2 regions of the Cupriavidus sp. 291-E7 genome follow, and region 1 is predicted to be linked to the other one. Evidence: predicted binding sites of a transcription regulator. Region 1 holds the regulator's gene; the other holds the start of a gene.
The links. Region 1 encodes FliA, which starts transcription of late flagellar genes. Its sites were predicted from a motif close to CTAAAGTTTNNNNNNNNNNNGCCGNTA; they were not measured.
Positions count from the first base shown of each region.

Region 1 (3,408 bases):
CGATCAGGCCGAAAGCCTGCGCCGCCTGCTGGCGCCGCGCGTCACGCGGCGCATTGCGGTGGTTGGCGCGGAACAGGGCGTCGGCACCACCACGGTGGCGCTGGGCCTGGCCAATGCGCTGGCGATGCAGGGCGAACGCGTGCTGCTGGTGGACGAAGATCAGTACGGCGCGCGCGCCATGCGGCTGGCCGGCGCCAGTCCCGTCGCCACGCTGGCCGATGTGCTCGATGGTCGCGTGGCGTTCGGCACCGCGGTTGGCACGCGGCCCGCCACGGGTATTGCCGTGCTGCAGGCGGGGCCGGCGCTGGTTGGTGCGTTGCCTGACGAGCGCGCGATGTCGTCGCGGCTGCCAGACGTTCGTTCCGTGCTGGTGGATGCGCGCCGCGACATCACCGGCGCATTGACGCCGCTGGCCGGCGTGGCTCACAACTTTGTGATCGTCATGCGCCCGGAGGCCACGTCGATCACCGCCGCCTATGCCTGCATCAAGCGGCTGCATCACGAATACGCATGCCGTCATTTCCAGCTGGTCGTCAATATGGCGGCCGCGGAGGGGACGGTCACGGCGCTCGCGCGCAACCTGGCCCGCACGGCGAGCCAGTACCTGGGCGTGGAGGCCAGCCTGGCAGGGTACCTGCCGATGGATCCGCTGGTGGCGCGTGCGCTCCAGTTGGGGCGGTGTGTGGTGGAGGCGTACCCCGCCGCCGCGGCGACCGGAGCGTTGCGGCACGTCGCCAGTGGTATCGGCGCATGGCCGCTGCGCGAAGCATCGTCCCTGGGAATGGCCTCGGCCGTTCCCGCATAAGCAAGAACAAGAAGTCTCGACAGGACCGGAAACTCAGCCTGCCAGCAGCCGATTTCAGCCTCTCCGGCGCTGGCGCTAACTGTAAGCATTTAACGAGAGTTCCACCATGTATACGATTCAGGGAAAGCTCGAGCAGGCGGACGTGGTCAAGTCACACGCGTCACTGGTGCGCCGCATTGCGCTCCAGCTGGCGGCCAAGCTGCCCGCCAGCGTGCAGATCGACGACCTGATACAGGCCGGCATGATCGGCCTGCTCGATGCCGCCAAACGCTATGAAGACAATCATGGCGCGCGGTTCGAGACCTATGCGAGCCAGCGCATCCGTGGCGCCATGCTGGACGAGGTGCGCGCCAACGACTGGCAATCGCGCAGCCTGCGCCAGTTCACGCGCAAGATCGAGCGCACGCAGCGCCAGCTGGAACAGAAGCTCGGCCGTACGCCGATCGACTCCGAAGTGGCCAAGGAACTCGAGATGCCGCTCGAGGAATACCAGGAGCTGCTGAACGAGGTCTACGGCTGCCAGCTGCTGCACTATGAAGATTTCGAGCGCTCGGGCGAAGAGGATTTTCTGGATCGGCACCTGGGCGTGACCGACGATGCCAATCCGCTGACCGTGCTGATGGAGTCCGGCATGCGCGACGCGCTGATCCGCGCCATCGACAAGTTGCCGGAGCGCGAGAAGCTCGTGCTGTCGCTCTGTTACGACCAGGAGCTGAATCTGCGTGAAATCGGCGCCGTGCTGGAAGTGACCGAATCGCGCGTGTGCCAGATCCGCAGCCAGGCCATTGGGCGCCTGCGCACACAACTGCGCGGAATGCTGTGATGCGGCGCGCCCTGGTCCTGGCCGTGCTGTGCGTGACGGGGACCGTGGCGTCGCATGCGCAGACGCCCGCGCCCGTCTTCACGAAAGCCACCTACGAGCTTACGGGTTCGCGCTTTGCATGGACGGCATCGTCCGTCGGGCCGCAGATCGTGAGCAAGGGCCAGCGGGCGCTGTCCGAACCCGTGGTGCCGCTGGCGACGATGCCGCAAGCGCTGGGCCGGATCACGTCGGTACGTTGGCGCTACAGCTTCACCCGCCCGCCACCCGTGGACCTGCAGGCGTATCTGTGCAATGCGGATCGCTGCGTGCTGTTGCCCGGCGCCGAGGGCAAAACCGACGCCTTCGTCGGCGACGATGCCACCAAGGGCTTCGTTTTCGCCTATCGCATCCCCGGCCAGGGCGGCATGACGCCGATGCTCCAGGGCCGCAGCAACGAGGTAACCGTCAGCTATCGCTGATGCTGTGTGCTGAGTTTTTGCACGTCAGGTGATGCACGGAAGGGCAAGGCAATCGTTCTCTTTGCGTTATCAGGGCGTTGAGGTTCTGCTTGCTGATTTGTCGCATGCGGAGCCGCTTGCCCTCTCCCCCGGCCCCTCTCCCGCAAGCGGGAGAGGGGAGAACACCCTCGGTGGTTCAAATTGCTATTGGGTTGCTCCCCTCGCCCATGAAATGGGAGAGGGGCTGGGGGAGAGGGCAAGCGCCCCCAACGCTACCGCCCCAGTTTTTCCAGCAATCCCTTCAGCACGGTTTGCTCGTCCGCCGACAACCCTGCGGCAATCCGCGCATCGTGCGCGCATACGGCAGCCGTGACTTGCTTCAGCGTCTTGCGTCCGGCATCCGTCAACGCCAGCCCGAACGCGCGCCGGTCGGTTGGCGACGGGAGGCGCTTGACCAGCCCCATTGCCTCCAGCGCATCGACCAGCAAGACTGCCCCGGACCGGGCGATGCCGAGAATCTGCGCAAGGTCGGTCAGCTTCAGATCGGGATTACGGGCGATGATCTGCAACGCGGAAAAGCGCGGCGGTGTGATGTTCCACGCCGCCAGCGATGCCACAAAGTCCTCATAGACGCGGATCTGCGCACGACGGATGGCGTACCCGATCAGCGAGTCGAGCACGCCATAGTCGATATTCGGCAGATGCGGATCGAAGTGGCCGCCGTTGGGGTCCGGCGCGAGTGTTTCGCGCGGCTTGCGTGGTGATGCCATGTTCATCTGACCAGGAAATAGCGCAGCACCACGCGATCCGGATAGCGGGCGCCCGATGCCACGAACAAATGCTGCATGAGCCAGCGGTACTGTGGCGCGGCCGTTTCAAAACGCGGGGCGGTACGAAAGTAGATCTCCGAAGGGTCGACCTGCTCCCCCCGGTTCAGTCGCGCGATCACTGCCGTGGCGCCACTGCGCACGCCGGCATTGACGATGTAGATGCGCGCGCCATCATCAGTTTCCAGTACGTAACGGGCCTCAATATCGGCAGTGGTCACGTCGTCGCCGCCGTCGTGATGGATCAGCTGAAAGTCCGCGCCGCCGGGCAGTATCTGCCCATTCAGGCGCGGACCGCTCACGGTGCCGGACAGGATCGGAATCACGCGGCGCTGGCCCAGCGGTGTGCTGCCCACTTCGGTGGGCGGTGCCACCTGCAAGTTGAAGTCAGCGATGTGCTCCAGCGTCGGTAGGGGAATGCCGTGAGTCATTTGACGAGTTGCCAGTTGCCGTTGTCGATGGTCAGCAGCACGCGCCCGCGCTGGTCGAAGCCAAAGTGGTCCTGTGCCGTGTAGT
Region 1 covers NZ_JBYOJV010000006.1:263,375-266,782, reverse strand. The annotation lists gene AC3FLX_RS13385 (MinD/ParA family ATP-binding protein) at 1-805, shown strand, start outside; gene AC3FLX_RS13380 (RNA polymerase sigma factor FliA) at 912-1,628, shown strand; gene AC3FLX_RS13375 (flagellar protein FlhE) at 1,628-2,086, shown strand; gene AC3FLX_RS13370 (MarR family winged helix-turn-helix transcriptional regulator) at 2,338-2,835, opposite strand; gene AC3FLX_RS13365 (DUF3237 domain-containing protein) at 2,838-3,323, opposite strand; gene AC3FLX_RS13360 (ABC transporter substrate-binding protein) at 3,320-3,408, opposite strand, start outside.

Region 2 (3,408 bases), on a different contig from region 1:
TCGATGCCGGCGGTGACGGCGCCGATCGGGCCGGTTTCTCCGTTCATGCGATCCACGGCATCGGAGAGCCGGCGGCCAAAGCCGCCAGTGGTGCCGTCACCCGCGAACAGCTGCGTCACGTCCCGCAGGTTGTCCTTCAGCGCGGCGTCCAGCTTCTTGTTGTCGATCGCCATCGTGCCGTCCTTCTGCATGGACACGCCGATCGCGGCCAGCATCGTCGGCGCCTTGGCGGGCATGCCGGTTTCGGGCGTGTTCAGCACGCCGCGCAGCGTCGACTGAATACCGCGAATCGAGCTGTCGCCGTTGAGCGCGCCCTTGGTCTTGGCCTTGGTGTCGAACTGCGACAGCGACTTCACCGTCGACTGGATGTTGTTGTACGCGGTCACCATCGCCTGCACCGCGTTCTTGATGCTCTCGCTGTCCTGCGTCAGCGACATCGACGTCGTGCCGGTCTTCTTGAGCGTCATCGTCACGCCCTGCGCCGCATCCACCACGGTATTGCTGGTGCTTGTGATGGCGATGCCATTGACCGTCAGCGCGGCGTTGGTGGCGCGCAGGGTTTCCTTCATTGCGTTCGCGCCGGGCGTGGTCGGGTCATAGCCCGCCAGGCCCTGCAGTTCCGGCGACGAGCCGGTCACGCGCATGCTCATCGTCTCGCCGGTCTTTTCCGACGTCAGGATCAGGCGGTACGGCGTGGCGCTGCCATCGTTGATGATGCTGGCCTTGACGCCGATGCCGGCCTTGTTGATGGCATCGCGGATGTCCTGCAGCGATCCCTTGCCCGGATCGATCGTCACCGTGCGCGGGTTGGGCGCCGTGCCCGTGGCCGCGTTGGCCGTGAACGCCGGATTGATGTAGGTACCCGACGCTTCGTCCCAGCCCGTGGTGGTGCCGAACTCGAAAGACAGCGTGCCCGAGCCGATCTGCACGTCCTGCTTGGCAAAGCCGTTGCCGGCCAGCGACTGGACCTGCGCCAGCCGCGTCACGTTGACGCTCAGGTCCCCCGGCACCGCATTGGCGCCGGTGGTTACGGACAGGACGTCGCCATTGCCCACGCTGGCCTTGACCGCGCCGAACGTGTCCTTGTTCATCAGCGCCTTGGCCGTGGCCTGGAAGGCGGTGAGCATGCTCTTGACCGTGCCGTACGCGCTCAGACGGGTCTGATAGGCGCCGTGCTGCTTTTCCAGCGCGTCCAGCGGCGCGCGCTCGGCGGTGGCGAGTTTGTCCAGCAGCGTGGACAGTTCGAGGTTCGATCCCACCCCGAGGGAGGTAACGGATGCCATGCGTGTGTGCCCTTGTTCTTGTTCGCTTCTTTTGGAATGTCATCCAGGCGCTGCGTCGCCCGAATGTCTTGACATCCATGTTTACGTCGCCGAAAAGTGGTTCTTTAGGCTTTTTGATACGAACTCGATACAAAGACGATACACAAAGGGACTTAAGTTACCTTAAGCGTCGTATGACTCACATTTGAAGGGATATTGGACACGCGGCCCATCCAGCCGCCCCGAATCGCCAGGTCAGACACCCGTCGGGCCGGCGTTCGATCCGTGGTCAGAACGTTGCGGCACGCTCCACGCTCGTTACCGCCTTTTTTAATTTCCCATTAAGACTCGAACCGGAGCACGCCACGACCGCACTGGAAGATGCATCCGTACGTAACAACCAGTCGGTGCAGGAAGCGTCCGATCACCGCGAGGGCACGATCGAAGTAAAGATCTCTGGCAAGGGAAAACGGGCTGGTCGATGACGAGACCTCGGGCCATGCCCTTCAGCAGGAACACTCGCAACCGGGCAGGACACCAGGCGAACGCCCGGCGGGTGAAGGCGATGAGGACGCGACCAGCCAGCAGGCCGCGAATGGCAAGACATTCGATACAACAGCTTACAAAGACGCTTGCGAGAGGGTCAACGGACATGCCGGGGCGCCGTTACTATCGGCACCCACGCAGCAAACCGAGCCAAAGAGGTGCTCACCATGTCCAGATTCCTCATCGCAAGTCTGATCGGTCTTTCCGCCCTGGCGGCTTCCGGCGCGGCACAGGCGCGCGTCAACGTCGATGTCGGCATCGGCATTCCGGCATACGTTGCCGCGCCACCGCCGGCACCGGTCTACTACGAGCCAGCACCGGTCTATGTGGCACCGCGTCCCGTAGTGGTCGCACCGCGCCCGGTGGTGGTGCAGCCCGGCTATGGCTACTACGAAGGCTGGCGCGAGCAGCGCTGGCGCGAACGCGAATGGCGCCGCGAACAACGCTGGCGCGAGCGCGAGTGGCGCCGCTGGCATGACGACGACTGAAGCGTCGCCAGCGCATCTACCGCACGAACGCCCTGAGCGCTTGCAAGGCATGGCGGCCGAAGCCGCCTGATATCAGGGCCGTTGCGAGAACGTCCGGTCGAATACCGATTCGGCGATGCGGTTCTTCAGAATTTCGATCGAGCCGCCCGCGATCATCCAGCCACGGCAGCGCCGCTGGCAGTATTCGACCAGTTCTTCCTGGCTGTAACCCATGCCGCCCATCACCTGCAGCGCCTCGTTGGCGATGTCGAAACCGGCCTGGTTGCAGAACGCCTTGGCGATGGCGGTTTCCTCGGCGGACGGCAGGCCACTGTCCGCATTACTCGCGGCACGGTACAGCAGCAGCTGGCCGGCATCGAGCTTCATCTTCATCTCGGCGAACTTCCATTGCAGCCCCTGGAATTCGCACAGCAGCCGGCCGAACTGCTTGCGCTGGAGCGCCCACTGGCGCGCCACTTCGTACGCATAGCGCCCCAGTGCCAGCGAGCGTGCCGTGTTACCCATACGCTCGACGTTAAAGCCCGCGATCTGTTTCTTGAAGCCGCCCTCGCCCAGCAACACATCCTCGGGCGCCACGTAGACGTCCTCGAAATAGATCTGCGCCCATTCCTCGCCCGACATGAAGCGGGACTTCTGGCCGATGCGCACGCCTGGCGCCTTGGTATCGATCAGCACCGAGCCAATGCCACCCACGCCGGGGCCAAAGCGCACATAAGCCAGGATCACATCGGCATGCGGGCCGTGCGTCGTGAAGATCTTGGTGCCGTTGATGCGATAGCCGTCGCCATCGGGCGTGGCGCTGGTCTTCAGTTCCGTGACGGCCGAGCCGGCCTCGGGTTCGGTCATGCCGACCGAGATCAGCGTCTCGCCGCGCAGCAGCGGTGCCAGCCATCGCGCCTTCTGGCCGGGCGAGCCGTACTCGGCCAGTACGCGAATCGCGCCGAAATTGCCGGCCTGCACCACGTCCGCGCTGCGCGGGCAGTGCGCCGCCACCGCCTGGATGGCGATCACGGCGTCCATCAGCGTGCCGCCCTGGCCGCCGTCGGCCTCGGCGATCGTGATGCCAAGCAGGCCCTGATCCGCCATCCTGCGTGCCACGTCCCACGGATAGT
Region 2 covers NZ_JBYOJV010000001.1:293,039-296,446, reverse strand. The annotation lists gene fliD (flagellar filament capping protein FliD) at 1-1,283, opposite strand, end outside; gene AC3FLX_RS01350 (hypothetical protein) at 1,976-2,296, shown strand; gene AC3FLX_RS01345 (acyl-CoA dehydrogenase family protein) at 2,369-3,408, opposite strand, start outside.
Region 2: the regulator FliA is predicted to act here: its motif matches at 1,414-1,440, upstream of fliD (flagellar filament capping protein FliD).